Regions from separate parts of the Gemmobacter sp. 24YEA27 genome, predicted to be linked through region 3. Evidence: riboswitches for the same ligand, from Rfam matches in the RefSeq annotation. Region 3 holds a riboswitch; each other region holds the start of a gene.

Region 1 (7,566 bases), on a different contig from region 3:
CGCCAGATCATTGCCGATCTGGCGGGCGAGGGCACGCTCGCAACCCTCGAAGCCGCCAGTGTGCAGGTGTTGCCTGACCTCTGCTGGTGCTCGATCTCCGAGCCGGTCTTCCCGCCCGCGACCCGCACGCTGATGACCAATTCCGGCAAATATGCCCATTACGGGCCGGGGCTTTCGGGCCGGCAGATCCGCTTTGACAGTCTTGAGACCTGCGCCCGCGCTGCCCTCACCGGCCATGCTGCCAAAACCCTTCCCCCCTGGCTTTCCTGAGGCCCGATATGCGCTCGATCAAGACCATCCATGTGATTTCCGCCCATGCCGAGGGCGAGGTGGGCGATGTCATCGTGGGTGGGGTCCGCCCGCCGCCGGGTGACACGATCTGGGCCCAGTCGCGCTGGATCGCCGAAGATCAGACGCTCAGGAATTTCGTACTGAACGAGCCGCGCGGCGGCGTCTTCCGCCATGTGAACCTGCTCGTGCCGCCAAAAGACCCGCGCGCCGATGCCGCCTTTATCATCATGGAGCCCGAGGATACGCCACCGATGTCCGGCTCCAATTCGATCTGTGTCTCGACGGTCTTGCTTGATGGCGGCATCATCCCGATGGTCGAGCCGGAAACGCGCATGGTGCTGGAGGCGCCGGGCGGTCTGGTCCATGTCCGCGCCGAATGCCGCAATGGCAAGGCGGAACGGATCTTTGTCGAAAACCTGCCCTCTTTCGCCGAACGGCTGGATGCAAAGCTTGAAGTCGAGGGCATTGGCACATTGACGGTCGATACCGCCTGGGGCGGCGACAGTTTCGTCTTTGTCGATGCCAAAGCGCTCGGCTTCAGCCTGACCCCCGACGAGGCGCATGATATTGCAAAGCTCGGGGTGAAAATCTCGGATGCCGGGACGGAACAGCTCGGTTTCCGTCACCCGACAAACCCGGACTGGAGGCATTACTCCTTCTGCCTTTTCGCGGGCGAGGTCACGCGCGAGGGCAATGACCTGCGCGCCGGTGCCGCCGTGGCGATCCGGCCCGGCAAGGTTGACCGCTCGCCCACCGGGACCGCGCTTTCCGCGCGGATGGCGGTGCTGCATGCGCGTGGCCAGATGTCTGAGGCCGACCGTCTGACCACCGTCTCGCTGATCGGGTCGGAGTTTCAGGGCCGCATCCTCGGCACCACCGATCTGGCGGGCACGGCGGCGATCCGGCCGGAAATCTCGGGGCGTGGCTGGGTCACCGGCATCCATCAGCATATGCTCGACCCATCTGACCCCTGGCCCGGCGGGTATCGGCTGTCGGACACCTGGGGCGCGCGCTGATCCGCATAACGCGATGCTTTGCCATTGAAGCGGGACGGGTTTGCCCATACTCAGGGCAGGTCGGTTTCCGCAAGGAATTGAAAGGGAATCCGTCATCCGCCTTTACAGGGGGATGAACCGGAACTGCCCCCGCAACTGTAGGCGGCGAGGGTCCGCGCGACAATGCCACTGTGGGAGAGCCCATGGGAAGGCTGCGCAGACCCAGTGACCCGCCAGTCAGGAGACCTGCCGACTCCTGTAACCAACTTGACCCGGACGGGGCGTCCGGGGAGGCGAGATATGATTTTGACCCGCAGATGCGCCACCGCATCCCGTGCCGCCAGCCTGCGCCAACCGCGCCGGGCCAGCTTTGTGCGTCGCGGTTTTCACGCTCTCCATCCGCTCCATCCCCCATCCCTCACGGAGATCCCGGATGCGATATTTCCCCAATACCCGTTTCTCACTGGCCGTCTCACTGGCCGCGCTCTGCTTTGGCATGCCTGCTTTGGCCGAGACCGGCTATCCGCTCAAGCTGCAGAATTGCGGGCTTGAGCTGAGCTTTGACAAGGCGCCGGAAAGCGCTGTGACGGTCGGCCAGGCGACGAGCGAGATCCTTTACACGCTGGGGCTTGGCGACAAGGTCGCGGGCACTTCGGTCTGGTTCACCGAAGTCCTGCCGGAGTTCAGAGAGCTGAACGACGGCATCGAACGGCTGGCCGATAATGACCCTTCATTCGAAAGCGTCGTCGCCAAACGCCCGGGGATCGTGACCGTGCAATATGAATGGCATGTCGGCCCGCAAGGCATCGTCGCAACGCGCGAGCAATTCGCCGATCTCGGCATTCCGGCCTATGTCCTGCCGTCCGACTGCATCGGGAAGGACAATACCGCAGGCTCGGACGGCACCCGGCTGGAACCCTATACGATGGCGGGGATCTATCTCGGCATCGAAGAGCTGGCGACGATTTTCAACATCACCGACAAGGGCACAGAGGTGGTCGCTGACCTGAAAGCGCGCGAGGCGGCGGCGGTCGCGGCGGCGAAGGCGCTTGATCTGAAAGAGGCCTCGGCGGTGTTCTGGTTCTCGTCGGCCGAGATGGATATCGACCCCTATGTTGCCGGAAACGGCGGTGCTCCGGCCTGGATGATGGCGTCTCTGGGGCTGAAGAATGTGGTCGAAAGCCCCGAGGAATGGCCGGTCGTGTCCTGGGAAACCATCGCGCGGGCCAATCCCGATGTGATCGTGATCGCCCGCATGGATCGCCGCCGGTTCGAGGCGGATGATCATGAAAAGAAACTGGAATTCCTGAAGTCCGATCCGGTGGTAAGCCAGATGGAGGCGGTGAAGAATGGTCGCATCGTGATCATCGACGCCCATGCAATGGACCCGTCGATCCGCAATATCGCGGCGCTGGAAGAGCTGGCGGCGGCGCTGCCGGCCTTTGATCTGAAATGATCTGCCAGAGATGAAACGCCCGGTCACCCCTGTTGCGCTAGCCGCCCATGTCGCTTTGCGCGCCATGGCGGGGGTGGCTATCCTGGCGATCGCCGTTCTGACGGGGGTGATCCTTGGCGAGACGCCGCTGCCCTGGTCGACAGTCTGGGCGGCCCTGGCGAATAATCTCTGGAATGCCGGGCTGCTGGTTGACCCGATCGATCAGGGCATCATCTGGGCCTATCGGGTGCCACGCACCCTGGTCGCTGCCGGATGCGGCGCGGGGCTGGCGCTGGCAGGTGTAGTGTTGCAGGCGCTGGTCAGAAACGCGCTGGCCGATCCTTATCTGCTGGGCGTCTCGGCGGGGGCATCCACCGGGGCGGTGGCGGTGACGATCATGGGCGTCGGCGCCGGGGCCATCGGGATCTCGGGCGGGGCCTTTCTGGGGGCGGCTTTAGCCTTTGGGCTTGTTGCGGCCCTGGCCCGCGCGGCGGGCGGCGGCCCTGCACAGATGGTGCTTGCGGGCATTGCCGGATCGCAGCTTTTCAACGCGCTGACCTCTTTCTTCATCGCGAAATCGGCCAATGCCGAACAGGCGCGCGGCATTATGTTCTGGCTTTTGGGCAATCTTTCGGGCGTGCGCTGGCCCGATGTGACACTGGCGGTGCCGGTCGCGGTCGCAGGGTTTCTTGCCTGTCTCTGGCATGCGCGCGCGCTGGATGCGTTTTCCTTTGGCTCGGACGCCGCCTCATCGCTGGGGATCGCGGTGCGCCGCGTGCAGATCGTGCTGATCGGCGCGGTGACCCTGATGACCGCGACGATGGTAAGCCTTGTCGGCTCCATCGGCTTTGTCGGTCTGGTGATCCCGCATGCGGCGCGGTTCCTTGTCGGCCCGCGCCACGGCCGGCTGATCCCGGCGGCGGCCCTGACCGGGGCCGTGTTCCTGATCGCGGCCGATGTGGTCTCGCGCATGCTGATCCCGGGCCAGGTGGTGCCGATCGGGGTGGTCACCGCGCTGGTGGGCGCGCCCGGCTTCGCGCTGATCCTGATCCGGGGGAGGGTGAGCGGATGAAGATCGCGGCGCATGATCTTGGCTGGGCCGCGCGCGGGCGCCCGATTGTCGAAGGGATCACCCTGGAGGTTGCCAGTGGCGAGACGCTCGGGCTGATCGGGCCGAACGGGTCCGGGAAATCGACGCTGCTGAAGCTCTTTGCCGGGATCGCGGCGCGGGCGCGCGGCACGGTCAGCCTGGACGGCACGGCCCTGTCGCGTATGAACCGGCGCGATATTGCGCGGCGCATCGCCTTTGTTGAACAGCAGGCCCAGACGACAGAGGCGCTGCGCGTGCAGGACGCGGTAGAGCTGGGCCGCACGCCCTGGCTCTCGCCGCTGGCGCCTTTTGGTGCGCAGGATGCCGCGATCTGCGCCGAGGCGCTGGCGCGTGTCGGGATGGCAGACATGGCCACGCGGTCTTGGACCACCCTTTCGGGCGGCGAGCGTCAGCGCGTCCATATCGCCCGGGCGCTGGCGCAGCGCCCGCAGGTCATGCTGCTGGACGAGCCGACCAACCATCTTGATATCCATCATCAGCTGTCCCTGTTGCGGCTGGTCTCGGATCTGCCGGTGACGGTGGTGATCGCGCTGCATGATCTGAACCAGGCGCTCGGCTGCGACCGGCTGGCGGTGTTGGAGGGGGGCAGACTTGCCGCCCTTGGCCCGCCGCGCGAGGTGCTCAGCGCCGACCGCCTTGCCCGCATTTTCCGCGTCGGGGCCAGGACGCTGACCGACCCGACCGATGGTGTCACGCAATTCCGTTTCCACTGCCTTGAGGATCAGCCATGAAATCCGCTCTTGCCGCCCTTTTTCTGATGATCGCGACGCCCGCGCTGGCCGAAACGCATGAGGTGGAGATGTATAACCGGTCGGAAAACGGCCCGATGATCTATGAGCCATCCTATCTGAAGATCGCCCCGGGCGATTCCGTGCGCTTTATCCCGACCCAGCCGAGCCATAATGCCGCGACCATTGATGATATGATCCCCGAAGGCGCCACGCCGTTCAGATCGAAGATCAATGAGGATTTCACTGTCACCTTCGATGTGCCGGGCGCTTACGGGATCAAATGTTCGCCGCATGTGGCGATGGGGATGGTGATGCTGATCCATGTCGGCGATGTGGCGGAAACCGTATTGCCCGAGACCCTGCCGGCACGTGCACGTGAGCGGTTCGAGACGATCCTGTCCGGAATTGAGAAGTGATCAATCACGATCTCGCTGAAGAGATCCGTGACTACTGGTCGCGCCGCTCGGAAACCTTTGACCAGGCATTCGGCCATGCGATAGCGCCAGGGGCCGAGGCCGCCGCCTGGGCGCAGCCGATGCGCGATCACCTGCCGCCCGCGCCGGCGCGGGTTATGGAACTGGCCTGCGGCACCGGCGAGGTGACGCGGCTGATCCATGATCTGGGCCATGAGGTCACGGCGCTGGATTTTTCCGAGGCGATGCTGGCGGTTGCGCGCGCGAAACATGCGGGCAAGCCGCGGCTGCGCTTTGTGCTGGCCGATGCGCAGGTCACGATGGAGCCCGATGCCAGTCAGGACGCGATCCTGTGCCGGCACCTGGTCTGGACGCTGACCCGCCCGGAAGAGGGCTTTGCCGACTGGTTTCGGGTGCTGAAACCCGGCGGGAGGCTTCTGGTCTATGATGGTGACTGGGCGCAGCCCGCGCGTTCGGGCCGCTGGCCGGCGCGGGTGCTGGCGCTGTGGGAACGATTCTCGCCCGACCCATTTTATGACGGTGCGATGGGCGCGCGCCACGCCGCGATCATGGCGGGGCTGCCTTTCGGCACCGGTCTGCGCTTTGAAATGCTGGTGCCGTTGCTGGAAAAGGTGGGGTTCACCGCCATCACGCGCCACTCGCATGAGCCGATTGCCCGGGCGCAGCGGCGGGTCAACGGGCTGCGCAACCGGCTCAGAACCCGGGTTTATGACCGCTTTATCCTGACGGCGCAAAAGCCCGGCTGAGAGCGGCAGGGTCAGCCCTGGGGGTAAAGCCGTTCCGACCGGTCGAGATGCTTTTGCATCCGCTCCGCCGCGAGATCGGGGTCCTGGGCCGCGAGTGCATCGGTGATCGCCTCATGTTCCGCAAGCGTCACCGTCTCATGCCCGGACCAGTGCAGAAGCGTGTTGTGATGTTTGAAGAGCCAGCCCAGCATCGCATGTGACAGCGCCGTGATCACCGGATTGCCAAGGATCGCGGCCAGAGCCGTGTGAAAATCGATATCGGCGCGCATGAAAGCCGCCGTATCGCCAAGCGCCGCACGCTGCAGGCCGACCAGCCCGCGCAGGCGTGCCACATCTGCGGGCGTCGCCTTTGTGGCGGTCATCCGGGCCAGCCCGGTCTCGAACAGCTTTCGCGCATCGCGCAGATGCCCGAGATTGCCCGGCTCTGCCGCGATCAGAAGGCTCGCGATATCATTGATCTGATGCAGTGCCAGATCCGGGTTCAGCGGATTGACGCGGCTGCGTTCGCCATGAGAAATCGTGATCAGCCCCTGGGTGTGCAGCTGCTGCAGAGCCTCCCGCACGGCGGGGCGGCCGACACCCATCCGCGCCATCATCTCGCGCTCGGAGGGCAGGGCGTCGCCAGGACGCAACTGACCCGAGGCGATCATGGCGCGCAGTTGCTCGACCACCGAGTCCGACAGCTTGCGCCGTGCGACCGGCGCAAGAGAAAGATCGGAAGATCGCGGTTCTGGCTTCATGGCGGCCCTTAAATGGCGCTTTGATGGACGGATGTTCCCGCCCGGTGGCATGATGATATAATGACCCGGGCGGCAGGGAAAGCACAGCCTGGTCAGAGCCACGCAAAACGGGTGAAAAACCCTGCTGCCCGATCCATGTCAGAAGCGGTTTCGAGGCGCGTGCCGGAACGGAGAACAGCAGAATGAAATTTGCCGTCATCGGGCTTGCCTAATTCGGGCGGTTCGACGCCGTCTTGCTGTCGCGCCATCATGACGTCACCGCGGTCGATGTCTCTGCAATCCCGGCGGATCGCCGCACATTGCAACAACTCCTCCTTCGGCTATGACGTCTATTGTCTGCCGAAAGATACCAAACAGCTTTTGACCAGGTATTCCGAGGTGCCGCAGAATCTGATCACGGCGATTGTCGATCCCAACAGGACACGCAAGGACTACCTTGCGGGGCTGACCATTGCGCTGAATCCGCAGGTGGTGGGTGTCTGCCGACCGGTGATCAAAAGGGGCTCTGACAATTTCCGCGATAGCTCGATCCAAAGCAGCATGAAGCGGATCAAGGCGAAGGGGGTCTGCGTCGTTATTTTCGAGCCGCCGCCGGAGGGGCGCGCGTTTTTCGGATCGAAAGCCGAACGCGAACTGGAGGCTTTCAAGCCCGGATCTGATCCTCGTAAACCGCCGGACGCCCGAGCCTGAGGACCTCCGTGAAAAGGTCCCGACCCGCGATCTTTTCGGCGCGGATTGAGGGCGGGGCGGGGTTTTTCGGGTGCGGGGAACGGGTCTTGCGCCACGTCGCCGCTGTTCGTCACCGAGAGCGATTTCCGGTCTGTTCTCACCGGGCAGCTGCCCGCGACCCCTGACCATGCCGCAACCGTCTTTGGCTGTCTGGAACTGGCCTGCGCATTACAGGCGGGCGTGGCGGTAAGGCTCGTTCATTTCGTCGAACAGCCGGATGCCGCACGCGCGACGACCATGTTTGAGGCGGGAAACTTCCGGTGGAATGCCGGGATCTTCCTGTTCCGCACTGCCGGCCTTTCACCGTCCATGACGACGGGACGCCGCTGACGGAACATCAGTCGGTTTATCGGC
Region 2 (7,566 bases), on a different contig from region 3:
TTCGATCAGGCCGGTGACCGGCGCGCGGGTGATGTCTTCCAGGATCACCGACCGCCAGGGCGTCAGCCGCAGCGGTGCAACCGCCAGCGCCCTGAGCGTTGTCGCCCCGATCTGACCAAAGGGCAGCGCGAGGCAGAGCCCCGCCGCAGTCCTGCCCGGGACCAGCGCCGGCCCGGTCATCGGCAGTTCGGTCGCGTTCAGCGGCGGGCGGGCCGCAAGCCGTGCCATCCGGGTCGCAGATCCTTGCGCGAGGAACCAGTGCAGCACCTCGATCAGGCGGGGAATGGCGGTGTCCGGGGTCACTGGCTCGCCTCGTTCCATCCCCTCGGCGCGCAGGATCAGGCCCTGAGCCGCACGTTCGATCCTCAGATCCGCCGAAGCGCCCCCTAGGATCGCCGCCGCCCCGGTATCCACGGCAAAGCCGAATTTTGCGGGAAGGACCGGCGCGTCCCGCAAAGCCTCTTCCAGGCCTTCGACCAGCGTCAGCGTCTCATCGCCCGCGCGGTGCAAGGGTGTCGTGAGGATATTGCGCCGCGCCTCGGCCTCGGCGCTGGAATCAAGGAGATCAAGCGAGATCAGAGCCTGATGCAGCGCTGGCAGCGCAGCCTCGGTGACGCCGCGCAATTGCAGATGCGCCCGCGAGCCGAGGTCGATCAGACCATTGCCATGGGTTTCCGCGAGATCCGCCAGCGCCAGCACCTGTTCCGGCATCAGCCGCCCGGCATGGGGGCGGATGCGCAGCACCAGGCCGTCGCCGGACATCATCGGCCGCAGCGCACCCGGACACCAACCTTGAACCTGCCCGCTCATGCCACCCCCTCTGACGACATCCTGGCTGCGCGGGAATTGGAGCGGCTTTGCCACAGACCCGCCGCTTCCAGCGCGCGGAAGCAATCCTCCATCGCAGCAAGGGCATCGGGGTTCGCAGTCTCGAGAAAAGCCCGGATCGCCGGGTCGTCCAGCGTCGCCTCGCGGTAAAGGTCGAAGAGATGCGACGGCACCACGCGGGCGAGATGGGCAAAAGCCGCGAGATGTTCCAGCGTCGCGGCGATCTCGGCGGCCCCCCGGAACCCATGCCGGGTCATCGAGGTCAGCCAGACCGGATTGGCAGCGCGGGCGCGGGTGACACGGGCGATTTCCTCGGTCAGCGCCCGGGCGCGGGGCTGGTCGGGGCGGGTGGCGTCAAGGTGGTAAAGCGCCGGTTTTGCCGCCCCAAGCCGCTCCATCGCGGCGGCGAAACCGCCTTCATGGCTGGCGTAATCCATCGCGAGCAAAAGATCGGTTTCCGGCATATCCTGGGTATGAAGGAAGGCGTCCGCCGCCCGAAGCCGCGTTTCAAGCAGATCGCGTGCAGGGGCGCCCTGGGCCGTATGGTCCGAAGCCGCAAGCCAGGCCTCGCCCGCCGCCTTGCGGGCGCTTTCGGAGTAATCGCCCTCGCGGATCCCGAGACCATAGCTGCCGGGGGCAGGCGCGAAGACCCGGGCCCCGCGCGGCGCGGTCGTGTAGGGGTTCATATCGGCAGCTTCGTCACGCTCGGCCAGCGCCTCGCAGCCTGCATCAAAAAGCCGGGCGAGATCGGGAAAGACGTCTCTGAACAGGCCGGAAGCGCGGATCGAGACCTCGATCCGGGGGCGGTCCATCAGGGTCAGCGGCAGGATGCCAAAACCGGTGACGCGGTCAGAGCCTTCGTCCCAGATCGGCTCCAGCCCGGCGAGATGCAGCGCCATGGCGAATTCCTCGCCCGCCGTGCGCATCGTGGCCGACCCCCAGAGGTTGAGGACAAGGCCGCGCGGGTAATCGCCATGATCCTGGAGGTGGCGGCGCACCAGTTCTTCGGCCAGTCTGATGCCCTGGGCATGGGCGGCGCGTGACGGCACAGCGCGCGGGTCGGTGCCATAGAGGTTACGTCCCGTGGGCAGCACATCGGCGCGGCCCCGCCAGGGCGAGCCGGAGGGTCCGGGCGGAACTGGCTGGCCGTTGAGCGCGGCGATGAGGTTGTCGCGTTCGGAGGTCAGCGAGTCGGGATCGCCGGATGGCTGGCCCCGGGGGCTGTCTGCCCCCCCGGGCCCGGAAGGGTGGCCCCCGAGGATATTTTCGGACAGATGAAAAGGTGTGCCGCGGGCCCAGATGTGGAGGCCTTCGCCGAACTGGCTTTCTTTCAGGTCGCAGACGAAACGGTCGATCCTGGGGATCGCCTCGGCGGGGGAGGCGGTTTCCGGGATGTCAAGATCCTGTTCGACATGCGCGCTTTGCGCTTCCTGACGGATAGCGGCGATCAGCCGGTCACGGCGGGCCGGGTCGAGGCCATCGGCGGTGGAATATTCATCAAGCAGGCGTTCAAGCCGGGCCAGCGCCGGGGGCATTGCGGCATCCGCCAGCGGCGGGGTCAGATGACCGAGCGTGACGGCTCCAATGCGGCGGCGGGCCTGAGCGGCCTCGCCCGGGTCATTGACGATGAACGGGTAGATCACGGGAAGCGGCGCGACCAGCGCCTCGGGCCAGCAGGCGGCGGAGAGGGCGACCGCCTTCCCGGGCAGCCATTCGAGCGTGCCATGGGCGCCGATATGGAGAAGCGCATCTGTGCCCTGCCGCAGCCAGAGATAGAAAGCGGTATAGGCGTGGCCGGGGATGCGACCGGTATCGTGATATTCGCCGTCACGATCCGGGCTGCGGCTGCGTTCGGGCTGCAGGGCGATCAGAAGATTGCCGCGCCGCGTCGCCTGGAAATGGAAGGCGCCGGCCTGGATCGCCGGATCGTCTTCTGGGCGGCCATGCGTCTCTGTTATGGCGGTTTTCAGGGGTTCCGGCAGTCGGGCGAGCGCCTCGCGATAGGCCGAAAGCGGCCAGGCGATGGTCTCGGACTGCAGCGCCTGATCAAGCGGAGCACCGGGTTGAATGCTGAAACCGGCGGCGCAGAGGTCCTCGGCCATCGCCTCGGCCGAGGCCAGAACGTCAAGGCCCACGGCATGAGCCATGCGCCAGGATTTGCCCGGATAGGTCGAGAGAACCATCGCGATGCGGCGGCTGGCCGGGGGCTCTGACGCGAGGCGGATCCAGGCTCTGACCTTCGCGACCACGGCCCCGATACGTTCGGGGTCCGGCGCGTGGCTGGTGCGGGAAAATTGCAGATCCGGGTCGCGCGGCGCCTCGTCCTTGAACGAAATCACGCCGGCGGTGATGCGGCCATCGACCTCGGGAAGCGCCACATGCATGGCCAGATCGGCAGGCGAGAGGCCGCGCCCGGCCCCTTCCCAGGCGGCGCGGGTGGAGGTGGCGTGGATCACCTGGAAGACCGGCACACCGGCGGCCTCCAGCGGTGAGCCACTGGCGGCGCGGGCGGAAAAGGCGGTGGCATTGACCAGCGCTTTCAGTCCAGGCGACGGGAGGGTCTCGCGCAGCCAGCGGGCGGCGGCCTCGTCCTTGAGGCTGGGAAGGAACGCGCCAAATGCCCGAAAGCCTGCGGCTTCGAACGCCAGGATCAGGGCGTCGATGGCAGCGGTGTCGCCGGCGGCGGCCCAGGCACGATAGAAGGGGATCAGGACAAGCGGCGTCTCGCCATGTGGCAGGTCACGGAGCACGCCGGCAGACGGGTGCCAGAAGCCAAAGCCCGGCAGCGATTTCGCGCCGGGCACCGGCCCGGCATAGAGACCCGCCGCAAGCGCGAGCTGCGCCAGCGCGCCCTGGGCCGCGACCGCCCCGCCGGTATCGCACAGCGCGGACAGGCGCCGCAGCGTGGCCACCGGCAAAGTCGAGGCGGCATCCAGTGCAGGGTCGGGGCGACCATCCGCCGGCAGGAGCGCCAGCGCGATCCCGCGTGATCTGGCGATGTTAGAGACCTGTTCGACGCCGTAAGCCCAGTAATTCACCCCGCCGATCAGCCGGATCAGCACGCCTTTCGCCCCGGTCAGCGTCTGCCCGATCCAGGTATCGACCGAGAGCGGATGCGTCAGCCGCGACAGGTTTGCCAGCCTGAGGGAGGGCAGCGTCTCGCGCCCCCGCTTCCACCCTGCCGCAAAAGCCCCGAGGTCGCTGTCGGAAAACGACAGCACCACAAGATCCCCGGGCGTCTGCCCGAGATCCTGCGGCATATCGGTCTCTTCCAGACCGTGGCTTTCGCGAAAGAGGACGTGCATCAGGCGCCTTATGCCCCCAGAGCGGCCCGAACGGCGGCCGCGTCGATATTGCCATGTTCCGCGATCACGACAAGCTGCGAGCGGCGGGGCTGGTTGCCCCAGGGCCGGTCGAACTGATGACGCACACGCGGGCCGACGGCCTGGATCAGAAGGCGCATCGGCTTGCCCTCGACCGCCACATGGCCTTTGACGCGCAGGATGTTCTGCGCGGCTGCCAGGGCCGAGACTTTCGCCGCAAGTGCCTCCGGGTCGGTGATCTCGGGCAGATCGACCACGATCGTGTCGAAATCGTCATGATCGTGATCATCATGGCCATCGTGATGCGAGGGGCGCTCATTCAGGCTGTCTTCGGCAGCCGCGCCGATCCCCAGCACGACACGCGCATCGATCACGCCTTCGGTCAAAGGCAGCATCGGCAGAGGGCGCGGCGCCTCGGCCTCGATCACGGCTTTCGCCTTTGCGATACCGGCATCCCCCGCGAGATCGGCCTTGGACAAAAGCACGATATCGGCGCAGGCGATCTGATCTTCGAAGACCTCGGAAAGCGGCGTCTCGTGATCGGCCTCCGCCGCGCCGGGCTGTGCCGGGTTCGGGGCGAAAAGGCCGGCGGCGACCGCTTCGGCATCGGCCACCGCCACCACACCGTCGATGGTGATTTTAGAGCGCAAAGCCGGCCAGTCGAAGGCCTTCAGCAGCGGTTTCGGCAGCGCAAGGCCCGAGGTTTCGATCACGATATGATCGGGGCGCGGCTCCATCGCCATCAGCTTTTCGATCGAGGGGATGAACTCGTCGGCAACGGTGCAGCAGATGCAGCCATTGGTGAGCTCGACAATCGAGCTTTCCGGGCAATTCGCATCGGCGCAGTCGCGGATCAGGTCGCCATCAACACCGACATCGCCAAATTCATTCACCAGCACAGCGAGCCGCCGCCCGCCCGGGTTTTGCAGCAGGTGCCGGATCAGCGTGGTTTTCCCGGCGCCAAGAAAGCCGGTGATCACGGTGACGGGGGTTTTTTCCAGGGATTTGTCTGCGGACATGTCAAAGCTCCATCGGAGGGATACGGGCGATTGTGTTCTTGCGGATGACCTCGGGCCGCGCACGCCAGGGGACGATGCCATCGGGCGTCGCCGCAAAGGCGTGATACATGGTGACGAGGTCGTTCAGATGCAGATCGGGGTCGAGATGGCCCTGGACATAGGTCCAGCGGCCCGGGCCGCGAAACACCACGGCGCAGCCATTGGAACAGGCAGACAGGCATTCCTGACGGCGATGTGCCACACCTTTGGCGGTCAGCGCCTCAGAGAGGCGCGCGCCATCGCGTATGGCCTCGGGGCTGCTGCCCGGCAATCTGCATGTGGTACAGACCACAAGCTCGGTTTCTCCGGCCATTTGCCCCTCCGGCATGGCTGTGGCTGCGCGGGGAACAGGTGGCGGGCAAAAGCACCACCAGACCCGCGGCTCACCCCGGCCGCCCGTTACGAATGATGCGCGCCCCGAAGGGCCGCACCGGCGCTGGCAGGTCTCCCGGCTTGCGGATTTCGGGGAATCCCCCTGCGGGCGCCCTGCCTTCCCGGCCGGGTGGCCAGTGGCGGTTGGGCGACCTTTCCGGTCACGGTCGCGGGGGCGGCTGCGTCTGGGCTTTCGGCCTGTCGCATTCCCTCTTCGCCTGCTGTATGGCAGGAACCAGCGATGGCCACAGCCAAGCCACCAGACCCACCGAATGTCAAGCGAGGCCAGGAATGACCGATGCTCCCGATCCCGCCGCAAATCCTGCGGAAGATGCTGCCCGCCACGCCGCAAAAAAGGCGAAGATCAAGGCCGCGCGCGACCGGATGATGGCGGAAAAGACCGGCGAGAAGGGGCTGATCATCGTCCATACCGGGCCGGGCAAGGGCAAAAGCTCCTCCGCCTTCGGGATGATCCTGCGCTGCATCGCGCATGAAATGCCCTGCGGCGTGGTGCAGTTCATCAAAGGCGCGATGTCGACCGGTGAGCGCGATCTGATCCTGAAGAATTTCGGAGGTCTCTGCCAGTTCCACACGATGGGCGAGGGCTTTACCTGGGAGACCCAGGATCTGGAGCGGGACCGCGCCGCAGCGGCGCGCGCCTGGGAAAAGGCGAAAGAGCTGATCCGGGACGAGCGGAACCGCATGGTGCTGCTGGACGAGATCAATATCGCGCTGCGCTATGACTACCTTGTTCTGGCCGAGGTGCTGGCGTTTCTGCGCGATGAGAAACCCCCGATGACCCATGTCGTGCTGACCGGGCGCAATGCAAAGCCGGAACTGGTGGAACTGGCCGATCTGGTGACGGAAATGGCGATGGTGAAACACCCGTTCCGCGCCGGGGTTAAAGCCCAGGCCGGGGTAGAGTTCTGATGTCTGGCCAGACGCCTGGCCGCGCGCTGATGATCCAGGGCACAGGCTCGAATGTCGGCAAGTCGCTGCTGGTCGCGGGGCTTTGCCGGGTGGCGCGGCGGCGGGGGCTGACGGTCCTGCCGTTCAAGCCGCAAAACATGTCGAACAATGCCGCGGTCACAGTGGACGGGGGCGAGATCGGGCGGGCCCAGGCACTGCAGGCGCTGGCCTGCGGGGTGGAGCCGCATAGCGATATGAACCCGGTCCTGCTGAAGCCTGAAACCGATACCGGCGCGCAAGTGGTGGTGCAGGGGCGTCGCCTGACCTCGGTGCGCGCAAAGGATTATGCTGGCCTGAAGCCGAAGATCGCCGAGGCAGTGCAGGAGAGCTTCCGCCGCCTCAGGGCTCAGGCGGATCTGGTGATTGTCGAAGGCGCCGGCAGCCCGGCCGAGGTCAATCTGAGGCGGAATGACATCGCCAATATGGGCTTTGCCTTGGCGGCCGACGTGCCGGTGGTGCTGGCGGGTGATATCGACCGCGGCGGCGTGATCGCGCAGATCGTCGGCACCCAGGCCGTGCTGGACGCAGGCGATAACGCGCAGATCGCGGGCTTTCTGATCAATCGCTTTCGCGGTGATCCCTCATTGTTCGATGATGGCTACCGGCTGATCGGGGACCGTACCGGCTGGCGCGGTTTTGGCGTTTTGCCCTGGTTTCGCGATGCCCGGCTTTTGCCGGCGGAAGATGCGCTCGACCTGGCGCCATCGGGCAAGGGGCGGGTAAAGGTCGCCTGCCTGGCTCTCAGCCGCATCGCGAATTTCGACGATCTCGACCCGCTGAAACTGGAGCCGGATCTGACGGTTTCGATGATCCTTCCCGGTCAGGCGATCCCCGGCGATAGTGATCTTGTGGTGATCCCCGGGTCGAAATCGACACGCGGAGATCTGGCGTTTCTGCGCGAACAGGGCTGGGATATAGACATTCTCGCGCATCACCGGCGCGGCGGGCGGATCCTCGGGCTCTGCGGCGGCTATCAGATGCTGGGCCACTCGGTCGCCGATCCCGATGGGATCGAA
Region 3 (7,566 bases):
TCGCTACTTTCGCCGGCCACATGACGGGACTTGCGGCTGGCGCCAGGAGTTAATCATGGCGCTCAGCATGAAGGAGGCAAGCGCCGTCAGTGAAATCGCCGAGCTGATGTATGGGTTTCTGCCCGGCAGTGGGAACCCTAAAACGGCTTTTCCCCTCGCGGCTACCGAGGCCGGTGTCGGTGACTTCTGGCAGCCCGGCAGCAAGCTCCCCTCGCTCACACATCTTCTTGCCGCCACCCTCGAGCATCGGCGTAACCGTTTCTGTCCGCTTGTTCTCGCCGTCATCCGCCAGTCAATGACGTGGCGCAGGGGACGCAGTGAGCCACTCGCTCGTGAGGAAGTCGAACAGCTCAATGATCTGCTTCGCCGGGTATCGTTTCGTATTCCGGAACTGACTGACAATGATTTTCTCGCGAGCTTGCCACTCCGCGATCCACAACCGCCAGCGCCCGCTACTCCGGTCGGTCCCGACCCGGCGCTTCTCACCGGGTTGTCGCAGAGGCTCATAGAGGTCAGTCAACTCGATCCTCAGCCGCGTGGGTACGCTTTCGAGAAGTTCCTGCAAGACCTCTTTGGTGCCTATGATCTTTCTCCCCGGGCATCTTTCCGTCTGACCGGCGAACAAATTGATGGCAGCTTTGCCCATGAAGGGGAAACCTATCTCTTGGAAGCAAAATGGCAGAACGGAGGATGTAGCATCGCCGACCTTCACACCTTCGCTGGCAAGGTTTAGACTAAGGCCAGGTGGGCCAGAGGGATGCTCATCAGCAATACTGGCTTTACTCAAGACGGCCTCGCTGCCTTTGGCAAAGCACCTACGTCTATCATTTGCATGGATGGGCTCGATCTTTTCGATACTCTCACCCGGCAACTCTCCTTGACGGAAGTGATCAGCCGGAAAGCTCGCCGCGCTGTCGAAACCGGTGGACCGTTTGTGCGCGTGCGTGATCTTTTCCCAGGATGACCTTGGCGACGCGAGAAATATTTGTTTGTGTGATACGCCCCCGGTTTCTATACGATTGAATTGGTTATCAGACTGCGACTTGAATCGAGTGTCGGTCTCGTAGGTTGCGCGTCCCCGCAACCAGTTCTGTCATAAATCAATCGAAATCCAAGTGTGATCAGACGCTTAGGCCGCCACAAGGGGGCCTTTTCTGTTTTGGGATAGGTGGAATATCGGTCGTTCCGGGCCGAAGCCGCTCACATTGCGCTACGCGGGAGCGCGTGCGCCCGTAAGTATGAGCTTCTCGCACGCGTGATAGGCTGCACCGGCCCTGAGCAGTCGGTCGGCCTCGTTCAGTGTGTTTCGGCGTGCAAAATTGACCCCCTAATGCGGGGTATCGGCGTCCAATTTTGCCCCCCCCTTAGGTTCTGTCAGACCGTTCGTTGCGAGGCAGCGAACGGAGGGGGGATGAAGCGGGTGGATACGATCGCGCGAGAGCGGCGGGCCTTCTACGTTCAGGGCTGGTCGATGAAGAAGATCGTGCGAGAACTGCACGTGTCACGGAACACAGTGCGCAAGATCCTGCGGACGGATGAGACGGACTTCAGTTACGAGCGTGAGCGTCAGCCGATGCCGCGGATTGGTCCCTGGCAGGGGCAGCTCGAACAGTTTCTGTCGTCCAATGCGAACAAGCCCGCGCGGGAACGGCTGACGTTGATCCGCATCTTCGAGGAACTGCGTGGGTTCGGATACCAGGGTGGCTATGATGCCGTGCGCCGGTTCGCCAGGAACTGGTCGCAGAACCGGGGGGCGGTGACGGCAGAAGCCTATGTGCCGCTCTACTATGCACCGGGCGAGGCTTACCAGTTCGACTGGAGCCATGAGATCGTGGTGATCTCTGGCGTCACGGTGACGATCAAGGTGGCGCATGTCCGACTTTGCCACAGCCGGATGATGTTCGCCCGCGCCTACATGCGCGAGAGCCAAGAGATGGTGTTCGACGCGCATGACCGCGGGTTCGGCTTCTTCAGGGGCACCTGCGCCCGTGGCATCTATGACAACATGAAGACGGCTGTCGAAGCTGTCTTCACCGGCAAGGAGCGTCAATACAACCGCCGCTTCCTGCAGATGTGCAGCCACTACCTTGTCCAACCCGTCGCCTGCACCCCGGCTTCAGGCTGGGAGAAGGGTCAGGTCGAGAACCAGGTCGGGCTGGTGCGGGAGCGGTTCTTTACACCGCGGCTGCGGGTGAAGAGCCTCGACGAGCTGAACGCCTGGCTGCTGGACAAGTGCGTGGCCTATGCCAAGGCGCATCGCCATGTGGAAGATGCCGACAAGACGATCTGGGAGATGTTCGAGGCTGAGCGCCCCCACCTCGTTCCTTACGTTGGCCGCTTCGACGGCTTCCACAGCGTGCCTGCTTCCGTCTCGAAGACCTGCACGGTGCGGTTCGACAACAACAAATACTCGGTCCTGGCTACGGCCGTCGGACGTCCCGTCGAGGTGCATGCCTATGCCGAGCGGATTGTCATTCGGCAGGATGGCGTGGTGGTCGGAGAACATGCCCGCGCCTTTGGGTGGGGCCAGACGGTTTATGATCCATGGCACTATGTGCCTGTTCTGGCACGCAAACCTGGCGCATTGCGTAATGGGGCTCCTTTCAAGGACTGGGTGCTTCCACCCGCCATGGCCGCGATCCGGCGCAAGCTGAAGGGCAGCGATGATGGCGACCGGCAGATGGTCCAGATCCTGAGCTGCGTGCCCGATGACGGGCTGCAAGCCGTCGAAGCCGTGGATCAGGGTGTCCATTCCGCGCCTGTCGTCATCAACATTCTCGCCCGACGACGCGACCCGACCCCGCCGCCACTTCTACTGACTCACACCGCGCTGCGCCTGCCCTTCGCGCAATCAGGCGGGCAGCTGCTCTTTCACCTGATCAGCCGCCTTTATGAACGCACATCGATCATCGTCACCACCAACCTTGCCTTCGGTGAATGGCCAACTGTCTTCGGTGACGCCAAAATGACCACGGCACTCCTGGACCGTCTGACCCATCACTGCGAGATCATTGAGACCGGCAACGAGTCATGGCGCTTCAAAAACCGCACTTGACCCCGATCAGGGCCTGACCCGCCTCCACTCTGTGATCAGTTCCGTCGACTCAGGCCCTGATCTCGACGCAGCATAGGGGGGGCAAAATTGGACGCCGATAGGGGGTCAGTTTTGCGCGCCGATTGACACGCCAGACAAGCTCCAGATGGTCGACAGCACTGTGATCCGCGCTCATCATCATGCGGCGGGCGCAAAAGGGGGACTGCTGACAAGAGGCTCCTGGCCGTTCGAGAGCGTCCGGTGGGAAAACGATCCACTGGATCGTTTTCTGGACCACCTTCCACTTCTCGACCAAGATCCATCTCCGCGTCAACGGCGCAGGCCTCCCGATGAGGACCGAGATCACGCCGGGGCAGGATTCCGACTACACCGGCTATGATCTGGTGATGGCTGACAATCTGCCCCAACCGACAGTTCTGGTCGCCGACAGGGGCTATGACTCTGATAAAATTCGGGAAGACATCGAGAGCCGCAACGCCCTGCCCATGATACCGATGCGAAAGAACCGAAGGGTGCGCAAGGCTGTCGACATGACCATCTATACCCTGCGCAACATGGTCGAGCGCTGCTTCAACAAGCTGAAAAACAGCCGCCGCCTTGCAACCCGCTACGACAAAACCGCAGAAAGCTTCCTGGGCTTCGTCGACGTCGCCTGCATCAGGCTCTGGCTCCGCCATTTGTCAACATGACCTAGGGGTGTTTTAAAAAAAATTTCGTCTGCACCTGATTTCTTACACTGCCGGTTTCGCTCATGAATTTCATGAATATAATCTGCTTCTGAAATCGTTGACATTTCCGGGCCCGCAAAGGATTTTATCGATTGATTCAGGTGCCGGGGGAAGCCCCGGTTAAAAGGGAATCTGGTAAGGCCAATGCCAAATCCGGAGCTGCCCCCGCAACTGTGAGCGGCGAGCCCGTCCGAAATGCCACTGGCGCGCATTCTGCGCCGGGAAGGCCGGACAAGGTTACGACCCGCAAGTCAGGAAACCTGCCTGGATTGATCACCTGTTCCGGCCGCGGTGGGCGTGTCGGGAGCGGCCGTTCCGCAAAGGTGACTGCAAAGGCCCGTGTGACATCAGTCGCCCGGGGCCGGCTTCGCGACATCCGTCGCGGAGTGTCTGTGGTTTTCCGGCCTGTCTTTTCAGGCCGCTCAGAAGGCATGTCACAATGACAGAAGGTTTCACTTTCAGAGTTACGAAGATTGGCTTCGACGAGGATTACATTCCGGCCGATAATACGCGCATCACCACCAATTTTGCCAATCTCGCCAGAGGGGCACACCGCCGGGAGAATTTACGAAACACTCTGGCGATGATCACCAACAGATTCAATTCTCTGGCGGGATGGGACAACCCAAAAGGTGACCGGTATTCCGTTGGGGTCGAGATTATATCCGTCGATATGGCTATGGGGAGTGCAGAAACTGCGGGTGTGTTTCCGATTATTGAGATTCTGAAGACAAACATCCTTGATCACAAAAACCGTAAGATCATTGATGGATCTGCGGGGAATAATTTCTCGTCTTATGTGCGGGATTATGATTTCAGTATAGCGCTCCCGGAATATAACAAAGGGAAAGCCGGCTTTGCCGTGCCGGAGGATTTTGGCGACCTGCATGGAAATCTGTTCAGGAGTTTCGTGAAATCTGAGGTCTATCGCCGAAATTTCAGAAAGACACCGGTGATATGTCTCAGCGTATCAAGCAACAGAACCTATATCAGAACCGATATCACCCATCCTATTCTTGGTGCTGAATACAGGCAGGATGAAGCATCTCTGACTGACAGGTATTTCGCAAAAATGGGTATGACGGTTCGCTGTTTCATGCCGCCGGGCGCCGTTGCCCCCCTGGCATTTTATTTCATGGGGGATCTTCTTGATGATTATACAAATCTGGAAATGATCAGCGCCATCAGTACGATGGAGACATTCCAGAAGATCTATCGTCCGGAAATCTACAACGCCAATGCCGCCGCAGGCAGCTGCTATCGCCCAAGCCTGAAACATCAGGATTATTCTCTGACGCGGATTGTCTATGACCGCGAAGAGCGCAGCCGTCTGGCGCTGGAACAGGCCAAATTCGCGGAAGAGCATTTTATCAGGCCGCATCAGGCCAGGCTTTCGCAATGGTCAGCCAGTTTCGCGCTTTGACAGAATATAAAAGGTCCCCACTATGAATAAACTTCTCCCCACTGCCACTGCCGGCAGCCTTCCCAAACCGTCCTGGCTGGCCGAGCCCGAGAAACTCTGGTCGCCCTGGAAACTTGAGGGGGCAACGCTTGCCGAAGGCAGGCAGGATGCGTTGCGCCTCGCGCTGGACGATCAGCAGCAATCCGGCATCGACATTGTCAGCGACGGGGAACAGACCCGTCAGCATTTCGTCACGACTTTCATCGAACATCTTGAAGGCGTTGACTTTCAGAAACGAGAAACCGTCAGAATCCGGGATCGTTATGATGCCAGCGTGCCGACCGTCACCGGTGCCGTGGCGCGCCGTAGACCGGTCTTTGTCGAGGATGCAAAATTCCTGCGGCGGCAGACGAAACAGCCGATCAAATGGGCGCTGCCCGGCCCGATGACCATGATCGACACGCTCTATGATGCGCATTACAAAAGCCGGGAAAAGCTTGCCTGGGAGTTTGCTGCGATCCTGAATCAGGAGGCGCGTGAACTGGAAGCCGCAGGCGTCGATATCATCCAGTTTGACGAGCCCGCCTTCAATGTGTTTTTCGACGAGGTCAATGACTGGGGGATTGCCACACTGGAACGGGCGGTTGAGGACCTGAAATGCCAGACCGCCGTTCATATCTGCTATGGCTACGGCATCAAGGCCAATACGGACTGGAAAAAGACCCTCGGCACCGAATGGCGTCAATATGAAAAGATCTTCCCGAAGCTGCAGGCGTCAAGCATTGATATGATTTCGCTTGAATGCCATAATTCGCATGTGCCGATGGATCTGATTGAACTGATCCGGGGCAAGAAAGTGATGGTTGGGGCCATTGATGTGGCTTCTGAACGGGTTGAGACGCCGGAGGAAGTGGCGAATACGCTGCGCAAGGCGCTGCAATTTGTAGATGCCGAAAACCTTTGCCCCTGTACCAATTGCGGCATGGCACCGCTGCCGCGCCATATCGCAAGGGCAAAATTGCAGGCTCTGGGTGCCGGTGCCGAGATCATCCGCAAAGAGCTGACGGCATAATCATATCACATCACGATGCCGCCGGAGATATGCCGGCGGCATGTTACTCTTCGCCAAAGCGGTAGATCGCGAGGCTTCTTTCGCGTTCATTCACCGCAAGCGGCCGGTTGATCGGTGCATGCGCACGGGCGGCGCAGTCGCGGCGCTCGCAAAGATAGCAGTTCAGCCCGATTTCAACCGGTTTCGATCTGACAAGGTCGATTCCATCCGCATAGATCAGGCGCGGCGCATAGGCGGTGTCGCAGCCAAGCCCGATCGCAAGCCGCTGCGCCGGTTGCCCCTGCATACCGCCTGCGCGGGTCACGGTGCGCGCAACCGAAAAATAGCTCGCGCCTTCGGGCATGCGGATCAGCTGTGTCTGTACCTGATCGGGCGTCTCGAAAGCGCCGTGGATGTTCCAGAGCGGGCAGGTGCCACCAAAGCGTGAGAAGGGAAACCGCCCCGCCGAAAAGCGTTTCGAGATGTTCCCGGCGCGATCCACCCGCACGAAGAAGAACGGGATGCCCCGCGCACCCTCGCGTTGCAGCGTGGACATGCGATGTGCGGTCTGCTCGAAACTGGTGCCAAAGCGGTGGGACAGCAACTCGACATCGTAGCGCGTGGTTTCACAGGCGCCGAGGAAACGCGCATAGGGCATCACCAGGGCTGCGGCGAAGTAATTGGCAAGGCTGACGCGCATCAGGGTGAAAGCAGATGGCTCCGTCAGCCCGGCCTCATCAACGAGCCGCGCGATCAGCGGTTCCTGCTCAAGGCGCGCCAGCAGAACGCCGATCTGAAAGCGCCGGCTCGACTGGCGCAACAGCTCAGAGAGCATCAGCTCCTTACGATGCAGATCAAACCGCCTGAGATGCCCGCCCATCACATCAGCCGGCAGGATACGGGTTCGCACGCCATGCGCCGAAAGCCGGGCCGAGAGCGCCACATGCGGCTCGCTGCGATGAAGCTGCAATTCCGCCGCCAGCGTCTCGGCGGCGCGGTCGAGCGCGTCGACATGATTGCCGCGCGCGTAGAACCAGGCCCGCACCGCCTCGGCCGGGCGCGAACTTTCTGAGAGGACCTCGACCTTATCGCGATCGGTCAGCGGGTTGTCGTCCGCCATCGGGCGCAGGACGGCTTCACGGTGGCGGTCATGCAACTGGACGAAGGCGCGTGCGAGTCGGGGTGAGGCCTGGAGAATGGCCTCGATCTCGACCTTTGGGATCTGCCCGGCCCCAAGCAGCGGATCTTTCAGTGCCGCGTTGAAATCTGCGGCCAGCTGCGCGTCACTGGCCGGGGCGAGTTCCGAGATATTCAGATCGTAGATTGATGC
Region 4 (7,566 bases), on a different contig from region 3:
GAGGCAGATGAGAAAAAGACGAGCCCGGGCACGGACAAACCCCTCAGCTGGCGAGGCGGCCGATCATATCGGGACGAAAGCCCGCCCAATGCGCGTCACCGGCGATGACGACAGGGGCCTGGCGATAGCCGAGCGCCACAACGCGGTTCATCGCATCGGCATCTTCGGTCAGATCGATAATGGAATAGGACAAGCCTTTGGCATCGAGCGCACGGGTGGTTGCGGTGCACTGAACGCATGCGGGTTTGGAGTAAACGGTGATGGTCATTGCCTGATCCTTCTACTGTCCCATGTGGCTGCGGTTCGCTGAGAAACGGCCAGCGGAAAGCCTCCGCCGGGTGATGTCCTCGCGCCCGTCGCACGGTTTTGTTGCCTTCACTTTGCCCTGGGATCCTGCCGCGGCTATGGTCTTCCCGGAGGTTTCCCCCCGGAGTTTCCCCTGGCCGTTCCTGCCGCTGGCTGCGCCCGGAAATGCCCGGTTTTCCCCGGATTTCGGACGCGTCGCAGGCTGCAGGTTTGCTCCCGGAACATCTGCATATTGATCCCTGATTTGCTCTGCTGTCAACATCTTGTGTTATTGAAATGCTACCCGTGACGGGAACGACTCAGAGTTGAAAAGCCGCTGAAATCAGAGGAAATCGTTGCTTTGCCGGGCGCGCGGGGGGAAATGTGTGCCTCTAAACCCACAGACTCGGGCTGCACAAAATTTCGCCTTGCACAATATCCAGGAGCAGGGGCGGCCCCTGATCGTGCCGCGTCGTGGACAGAATGGTGCACATCTCTGGGGATAAGCCGGTTGACCCAGGGGAAGGCAATGCAGGCGCCGGTCGCGCCCGCCGGGTCGTCACCAGATTGATTCGAAGGCGGCAGGGCCGGGGGCAGGAGCCGGGGGGCAGTTCCTGGTTCGCGGTGTTTCAGGCAGCCGGAGCGGCCGGGGGTGCGGACGCGGGGGCGGGCGGGATGGAATAGGTCATATTCGCCCGCGCCACCGGATCCTCGACCCCGTCCGAGAAGATCAGCGCATCCGCCACCGCCAGCACGCGCCCAAGTTTCAAAAGCCGCACATCGCAGTAAAGCCCGCGCCCGGCGGCCGGCTTGCGCATGAAATCGATGGAACATCCCGTGGTGACCGCCAGCGCCACCGGCCCGATCCTCGACAGGATGGCAAGGTAGACCGCCACATCGGCAAGAGCGAACATCGTGGGGCCGGATACAGTGCCACCCGGGCGCAGATGGCGCTCGGCCACTTGCAGCCGCAACCGGATGCCCTGATCGGTTACGGCATCGACGGTGAAATCCGCTGCCACCTGGCCGAAATCGCGGGTGACAAAGTCGTTCAGCGCGGCTCTGTCCATCAGGATCGGTTTCGCCATCGGTGTTCTCCCATATCTGCGCGCGGTGACCGGCGGGGAGAGTACCCGTCTCAGACGCACCGGCAAGGCTGCCGATGCGTTATTTTCTGTGAGGCCGCGCGGCTCTCAGACCTCGACCGAGATCCTGCCCATCGGGTTCGAGCAACAGGCGAGGATCCAGCCCTCGGCAATCTCGTCATCCGAAATGCCGCCATTATGGACCATATGCACATCGCCTGCGGTCTTTTTCACCTTGCAGGTGCCGCAAAGGCCGAAGGTACAGCCCGAGGGGATGTTCAGCCCGGCGCGTTTCGCCACCGCGAGCACGGTATCGGTCTCGGAACAGGGCGCGGTCACGTTTGAGGCGGCGAAGGTGATCTGCGCACCGGCCTCGGAATCGGGGATCACATCGTCGATCACCGGGGCGTCGGCTTCCGTCGACACCGGCGCGCCGAAGCTTTCCTGATGGTAATGTTCCATATCGAAGCCGAGCGAGACCAGCATGTCGCGCACCGCCTGCATGAACGGCTCCGGCCCGCAGCAAAACACCTCGCGCTCCAGATAATCCGGCGCCATCAGCCCAAGCATGATCTGGCTCAGCCGGCCCTGATAGCCGGTCCAGGTCTGGAACGGGTCGCTTTCCTCGACGGTAAAGCGCAGCTTCAGCCCCGGCACACGGTCTGCAAACCCTTCGAGCCGCTTGCGCAACAGGATTTCGGATGGCCGCTTTGCCGCATGGACGAAGACGATATCGGGCATCTCGCCCGAATCCCAGGCCCAGGTGGTCATCGACATCATCGGCGTGATGCCCGATCCGGCCGAGATAAAGAGATGCTTCTTTGCCGGATGCCGGTGCGAGCTGAAGATCCCCGCCGGGCCATAAGCCTTGATCTTCATCCCCGGCTTCAGGTGATCAAGCATCCAGCGCGTGCCGACAGACGTCGCCTGGGCTTTCACCGTGACCGAGATCGACAGTGGCCGCGATGGCGAAGACGAGATCGTATAGGTGCGCTGGACATTGCCCCTGGCGCCTTTTTTCGGATCAACCGGCAGGTCGAGCGTCACGAACTGGCCCGGCTGATAGTCGAACCAGGCCCCCGAGGGCGCGCGGAAGGTGAAGGTGGCGGTATCCGGCGTCTCGGGCACGACCATGGCGCATTCAAGATGCTCTGCATCATCCCAGGGCTTCACAGACCAGTTAAGTTGTTGCTTTCCCATTTTTATTCCGCCGCCAGTGCCGGGCCGGTGCCGGAAACGGGGCCAAGGCGTTCCGTCATGATGCCGGCATACCAGTCGATGAATTGCATCACCCCTTCTTCCTGGATCGGGGAATAGGGCCCGGGCTCATAGGCGGGAGAGAGAATGCCCTTCTGGTTTTCCTCGACCACCTGGCGGTCTTCGTCATTGGTGTTGAGCCAGACGCGGGTGAGGGTTTCGAGATCATAGTCGACGCCCTCGACCGCATCCTTATGGACCAGCCAGTTCGTGGTCACTTGCGTCTCGGTCGGGCTGATCGGCAGGATGCGGAAGACGATGGCGTGATCGCCGAGGAAATGGTTCCAGCTGTTCGGGTAGTGGAAGAACAGAAGGCTGCCGGCATCGTTGAAGGGCATGGTGCCCATGCGTTTCGCCACCGCCGCCTTAGTCGACATCGTATAGCTTTCGGCGCCGTTCAGCAGGGGGATGCGGGCGAGCCGCCATTGCATCTGCGGGTGGTTGGTGAAGCGCGAGGGCAGGCCGGCCGCCTCGCAGCGCTTCCAGTGTTCGATAATGTCGGGCGAGGCCGAATCAGGCCCCTCCATCGCCGTCATACGCGGGTTGTCGGAATAGGTCCGGCACAAAGACGGGTGCGCGCCGCCGCAATGATAACATTCGCGGTTGTTCTCGATCACCAGTTTCCAGTTGCCGTTTTCGACGATGGTCGAGCTGAAAGCGACCTTTGCATCGGCAAGGCCCGAGGGGGCCAGATACGACATCAGCTTCGGCGCGAGGTCGGAAATGGGAGGGGGCACTTCGGCGAGACAGATGAAAACCATGCCGCCAAGATCGACACAGTGCACCTTCTTCAGCCCGAACTTCGAAGGGTCGAAATCCTCGCCCATATCGCGGGCGAAAATAAGCTTGCCCTCGAGGTCATAGGTCCATTGGTGATAGGGGCAGACAAGGTTCGTCGTCGCGCCATTGGTCTTCGCGCAAAGCCGCTGACCGCGATGGCGGCAGACATTGTGGAACGCGCGGATGCGATTGTCTTTGCCCTTGATGATCACCACCGGATAGGCGCCGATCTGCAGCGTGGCAAAGGCGCCGGGTTTCTCCAGCTCGCAGCCCGGAATGGCAAAGAGCCATTCACGATACAAAATATGTTGAAGATCGGCCTCCAACACCCCGGGATCACAATATAAATCGCGCTCTAAGGCATAGCCGCTCCGGCGTGCCAGCAGGCGGGAAAGGGTTTCGGACTGGCTCAGCATTTGCTGTCCTTCGCGTTAGCCCGGGCGGGTCGCACGGGCAGGTTTGACGTGCGATGGACAACAGGCGGCGAAGGGCCCGCGCGGGGATGGACCCGCGAGCCGGTTGCCGCTTCGCCGCCCACCGCGGCTCGACATCTCGTGCAAGGCTGGTTTCCGGGCTTGGCGAGCGGTCTTTTCAACCCTGGTCGCGACACCTTCCCGGGCTCCTCCGCCCAGTGGTCCTTGTCGCGCCTCTCAGCCTCTACCGTTGCGGGGGCAGCGCCGGCTTTGGCCCCTTGCGGGACCGCACCGGCTTCCCAATTCTCCGCTGTCGCCAGCGGCACCTTGCGAGGCTGAATTGATCACAGTGCGGCGGGCGGGATTGTCTGTTTGCGACATGTCGCAAAGCGGAACAGACAGCGGCCCCGTAAGCAGCCTCATTCGCGCAGAAAGCGGGATTTTGCCGGTTGCCAAACGAAAATGCTCCGCTTAACGATTGGGCAACTTACTCGTTGGGGTGTCCCGGGAAACCGGGGCTGAGAGGCCGCAAGGCTAACCCATCGAACCTGATCCGGTTCATACCGGCGGAGGGAACGGGTGGTCTGATCGTGTCTCTGGCGGCCCGTTGTGGCCTGCCCGGGCATCAGTGTCCCCAAATCTTTTCGCCGGTCATTGGGGGCATGATGACGGCGATAGCTTTGACCATAGCGGGGTCCGATTCCGGCGGCGGCGCGGGGATTCAGGCCGATCTTAAAAGTTTCGCGGCAATGCGCGTCTATGGCGCCAGCGTGATCACTGCGATCACGGCCCAGAACACAAGGGCGGTGACCGCGGTGATGGCCCTGCCGGCGCGGCTGGTTCGGGCGCAGCTGGAGGCGGTGTTCGATGATCTTGCCGTGGGTGCGGTGAAGATCGGGATGCTGGGCGATCCGGAACTGGTCGCGACCGTGGCGGCGGCGCTGAAAGGGCGCGATCTGGCCCTGGTGGTTGATCCGGTGATGGTGGCGAAATCCGGTGACCGGTTGCTCGCGGCCGAGGCTGTCGCAGCACTGCGCGAGGCGCTTTTGCCGCTCGCGACGGTTTTGACCCCGAACCTGCCCGAAGCGGCAGATCTACTGGGCGAGGCCCCGGCCAGCAGCCATGAGGCGCAGGAAGCGCAGGGGCGCGCGCTCCTGTCGCTCGGGCCGGCCTGGGTGTTGATGAAAGGCGGTCATGCCGGGGGGGAAGAGTGTCGCGATCTGCTGATCGGCCCTGTATCCCATGTGTTCACGGCAGAACGCCAGCAGACCAAAAATACGCATGGCACAGGATGCAGCTATGCCGCAGCGATTGCGGCCGGGCTGGCGCAGGGGATGGCTGTCCCCGATGCGGTGGCGCGGGCGCATCGCTGGCTCCAGGGGGCGATCCGGGCGGCGGATGCGCTGCAAATCGGTTCCGGCCATGGGCCGGTGCATCATTTCCACGCGCTCTGGCCGCAATCATGAGCCGCGTCCATATTCTCGGGGCCGGTGTCATGGGCCTTGTGATGGCCAGCGAACTTACGGCGCGCGGTCATGAGGTCACGATTTCTGACCCGGCCGGCGGCCCCGGGCCGCAGGCCTGTTCCTGGTGGGCCGGTGGTATGCTGGCGCCATATTGCGAGGCGGAATCGGCAGAGGAGCCGGTTGAACGGCTTGGGGCCGGCGCGGCCGCCTGGTGGCAATCCCATACCGGGCTGGTTACCGGGGCCGGGACGCTGGTTCTGGCCGATCCGCGTGACCGGGGCGATCTGGCGCGTTTTGCGCGGCTGACCAAAGGGCACCAGGCCATTGGCGGGGACGGGATCGCGCAGCTTGAGTCCGATCTGGGAGGCCGTTTCCGCGAGGGGCTCTTCTTCAGAACCGAAGCGCATCTGGCCCCGCGCGCGGCGCTTGGCGAACTGGCCCGCCGGCTCGCGGCCCGGGGGATCATGGTAACACCCGAGCCGGCAGAGGCGCCGCTGACCATCGACTGCCGGGGGCTCGCGGCGCGCGACAGTCTCAGCGATCTGCGCGGTGTGCGCGGTGAGATGCTGCTGATCCGCTGCGAGGGCGTGAGCCTCTCGCGCCCGGTCCGCCTGCTGCATCCGCGTATCCCGCTTTACATCGTGCCGCGCGGCGACGGGCATTTCATGCTTGGCGCCACGATGATCGAAAGCGGATGGCGCGGGCCGGTCACGCTGCGGTCGATGATGGAGCTGATGGCGGCGGCCTGGACGATCCATCCCGGTTTTGGCGAGGCCGAGCTGATCGCGACCGGTTCTGACGCGCGCCCCGCTTTCCCCGACAATCTGCCCAGGATCCGGCGCCGGGGGGATATGATCTTTGCCAATGGTCTCTACCGCCACGGATTCCTGCTCTCGCCCGCCTGCGCGCGGATGGTAGCGGAACATCTCGAGACCGGCGCGCAGCCCGAGTTCATGGATGAGGTGAGGATATGAGAGTTTTCGTGAATGGAGAGGCAAGGCGGACCGGGGCGACAACCCTGGCCGCTTTGCTTGAGGAACAGGGCTTTGGCCCGGCCGTGGCGACTGCGGTGAATGAGGTCTTCATCGCCAAAGCCGCGCGGCTGGAAACAGAAATACAAGAGGGCGACCGGGTCGAGGTTCTCGCCGCCATGCAGGGGGGCTGAGATGCCGGTATTCTACGGGACTGCTGTTGAAAGCTCGCTGATGCTGGGCACGGCGCAATATCCATCGCCGAAGATCCTGGAAGAGGCGTTTCGCAGCTCTGAGGCCGGGATCGCTACGGTCTCATTGCGCCGCGAGCAGGGAGGTGGCGGTGACTTCCGCGCGCTTGTGGCAGATCTTGGCGCGAAGATCCTGCCCAATACCGCCGGCTGCCATACGGTGAAGGAGGCCGTGACCACGGCCCATATGGCGCGCGAGCTGTTTGCGACAGACTGGATCAAGCTCGAGGTGATCGGCCATACCGATACGCTGCAGCCTGATGTCTTCGGCCTTGTTGAAGCCGCCCGCATCCTGATTGCCGACGGGTTCAAGGTCTTTCCATATACGACCGAGGATATTGGCGTCTGTGCGCGCCTGGTCGAGGCCGGTTGTGAGGTGCTGATGCCCTGGGGGGCGCCGATCGGCTCGGGGCGGGGGCTGATGAACGAATATGGGCTGCGCGTGCTGCGGGCAGAGTTTCCCGATCAGGTTCTGGTGGTCGATGCCGGGATCGGGCTGCCCTCCCATGCGGCGCGGGCGATGGAGCTGGGTTTTGATGCGGTGCTCCTGAATACGGCGGTGGCGAAGGCCGGCGATTCGGCGCGGATGGCCGGGGCCATGGCCGGGGCGATCCGGGCGGGCAGGATGGCCTATCTCGCGCAGCCGATGGAGCCACGCGATATGGCCGCGCCCTCGACACCCGTGCTGGGGAGGGCGTTTCTCGCATGACCCTGCCGCGTTTCTATCCGATTTTCGACTCTGCTGCCTGGGTGGGGCGGATGCTGCCGCTTGGGGTTCGGCTGGTGCAGCTGCGGGTCAAGGATCGCAGCGAGGACGAGACGCGTCTTGAGATCCGCGCAGCGCAGGCTTTGTGCCGCGCGCATCAGGCGATCCTTGTGGTCAATGATCACTGGCAGCTCGCAATCGAGGAAGGCTGTGACTGGATCCATCTCGGACAGGAGGATCTTGATGCCGCCGATCTTGAAGCGATCCGGCGCGGCGGGCTGCGGCTCGGTATCTCGACCCATGATGAAGAAGAACTGGCGCGCGCGCTGGCGCTGGGCCCGGATTACATCGC

What was found. Region 3 has a riboswitch for cobalamin ahead of QNO18_RS23540 (DUF1852 domain-containing protein). Riboswitches for the same ligand answer to the same signal wherever they lie in the genome.
Region 1: linked by a shared signal. The riboswitch ahead of QNO18_RS19710 (ABC transporter substrate-binding protein) and the one ahead of QNO18_RS23540 (DUF1852 domain-containing protein) in region 3 are both predicted to bind cobalamin.
Region 2: linked by a shared signal. The riboswitch ahead of QNO18_RS02910 (DUF1636 domain-containing protein) and the one ahead of QNO18_RS23540 (DUF1852 domain-containing protein) in region 3 are both predicted to bind cobalamin.
Region 4: linked by a shared signal. The riboswitch ahead of QNO18_RS10590 (aromatic ring-hydroxylating dioxygenase subunit alpha) and the one ahead of QNO18_RS23540 (DUF1852 domain-containing protein) in region 3 are both predicted to bind cobalamin.

The regions. Positions count from the first base shown of each region.
Region 1 is NZ_JASJPW010000002.1:451,947-459,512, forward strand. Features, by position in the region: gene QNO18_RS19700 (aconitase X) at 1-270, shown strand, start outside; gene QNO18_RS19705 (proline racemase family protein) at 279-1,307, shown strand; cobalamin riboswitch at 1,352-1,555, shown strand; gene QNO18_RS19710 (ABC transporter substrate-binding protein) at 1,783-2,742, shown strand; gene QNO18_RS19715 (iron ABC transporter permease) at 2,753-3,793, shown strand; gene QNO18_RS19720 (ABC transporter ATP-binding protein) at 3,790-4,563, shown strand; gene QNO18_RS19725 (pseudoazurin) at 4,560-4,979, shown strand; gene QNO18_RS19730 (class I SAM-dependent methyltransferase) at 4,976-5,743, shown strand; gene nanR (transcriptional regulator NanR) at 5,755-6,483, opposite strand; gene QNO18_RS19740 (hypothetical protein) at 6,751-7,173, shown strand; gene QNO18_RS25745 (sugar phosphate nucleotidyltransferase) at 7,219-7,542, shown strand.
Region 2 is NZ_JASJPW010000001.1:572,352-579,917, forward strand. Features, by position in the region: gene QNO18_RS02895 (hypothetical protein) at 1-762, opposite strand, end outside; gene cobN (cobaltochelatase subunit CobN) at 807-4,133, opposite strand; gene cobW (cobalamin biosynthesis protein CobW) at 4,142-5,170, opposite strand; gene QNO18_RS02910 (DUF1636 domain-containing protein) at 5,172-5,522, opposite strand; cobalamin riboswitch at 5,630-5,836, opposite strand; gene cobO (cob(I)yrinic acid a,c-diamide adenosyltransferase) at 5,873-6,511, shown strand; gene QNO18_RS02920 (cobyric acid synthase) at 6,511-7,566, shown strand, end outside.
Region 3 is NZ_JASJPW010000006.1:98,293-105,858, reverse strand. Features, by position in the region: gene QNO18_RS23565 (PaeR7I family type II restriction endonuclease) at 1-53, shown strand, start outside; gene QNO18_RS23560 (hypothetical protein) at 56-733, shown strand; gene QNO18_RS23555 (hypothetical protein) at 758-964, shown strand; gene istA (IS21 family transposase) at 1,412-3,055, shown strand; partial or broken gene QNO18_RS23545 (IS5 family transposase) at 3,186-3,744, shown strand; cobalamin riboswitch at 3,866-4,066, shown strand; gene QNO18_RS23540 (DUF1852 domain-containing protein) at 4,223-5,206, shown strand; gene QNO18_RS23535 (methionine synthase) at 5,229-6,257, shown strand; gene QNO18_RS23530 (short-chain fatty acyl-CoA regulator family protein) at 6,301-7,566, opposite strand, start outside.
Region 4 is NZ_JASJPW010000001.1:2,113,294-2,120,859, forward strand. Features, by position in the region: gene nrdI (class Ib ribonucleoside-diphosphate reductase assembly flavoprotein NrdI) at 1-32, opposite strand, end outside; gene nrdH (glutaredoxin-like protein NrdH) at 44-268, opposite strand; gene QNO18_RS10580 (PaaI family thioesterase) at 915-1,373, opposite strand; gene QNO18_RS10585 (hybrid-cluster NAD(P)-dependent oxidoreductase) at 1,479-2,570, opposite strand; gene QNO18_RS10590 (aromatic ring-hydroxylating dioxygenase subunit alpha) at 2,573-3,823, opposite strand; cobalamin riboswitch at 3,950-4,165, opposite strand; TPP riboswitch at 4,306-4,412, shown strand; gene thiD (bifunctional hydroxymethylpyrimidine kinase/phosphomethylpyrimidine kinase) at 4,486-5,286, shown strand; gene QNO18_RS10600 (FAD-dependent oxidoreductase) at 5,283-6,260, shown strand; gene thiS (sulfur carrier protein ThiS) at 6,257-6,451, shown strand; gene QNO18_RS10610 (thiazole synthase) at 6,453-7,217, shown strand; gene QNO18_RS10615 (thiamine phosphate synthase) at 7,214-7,566, shown strand, end outside.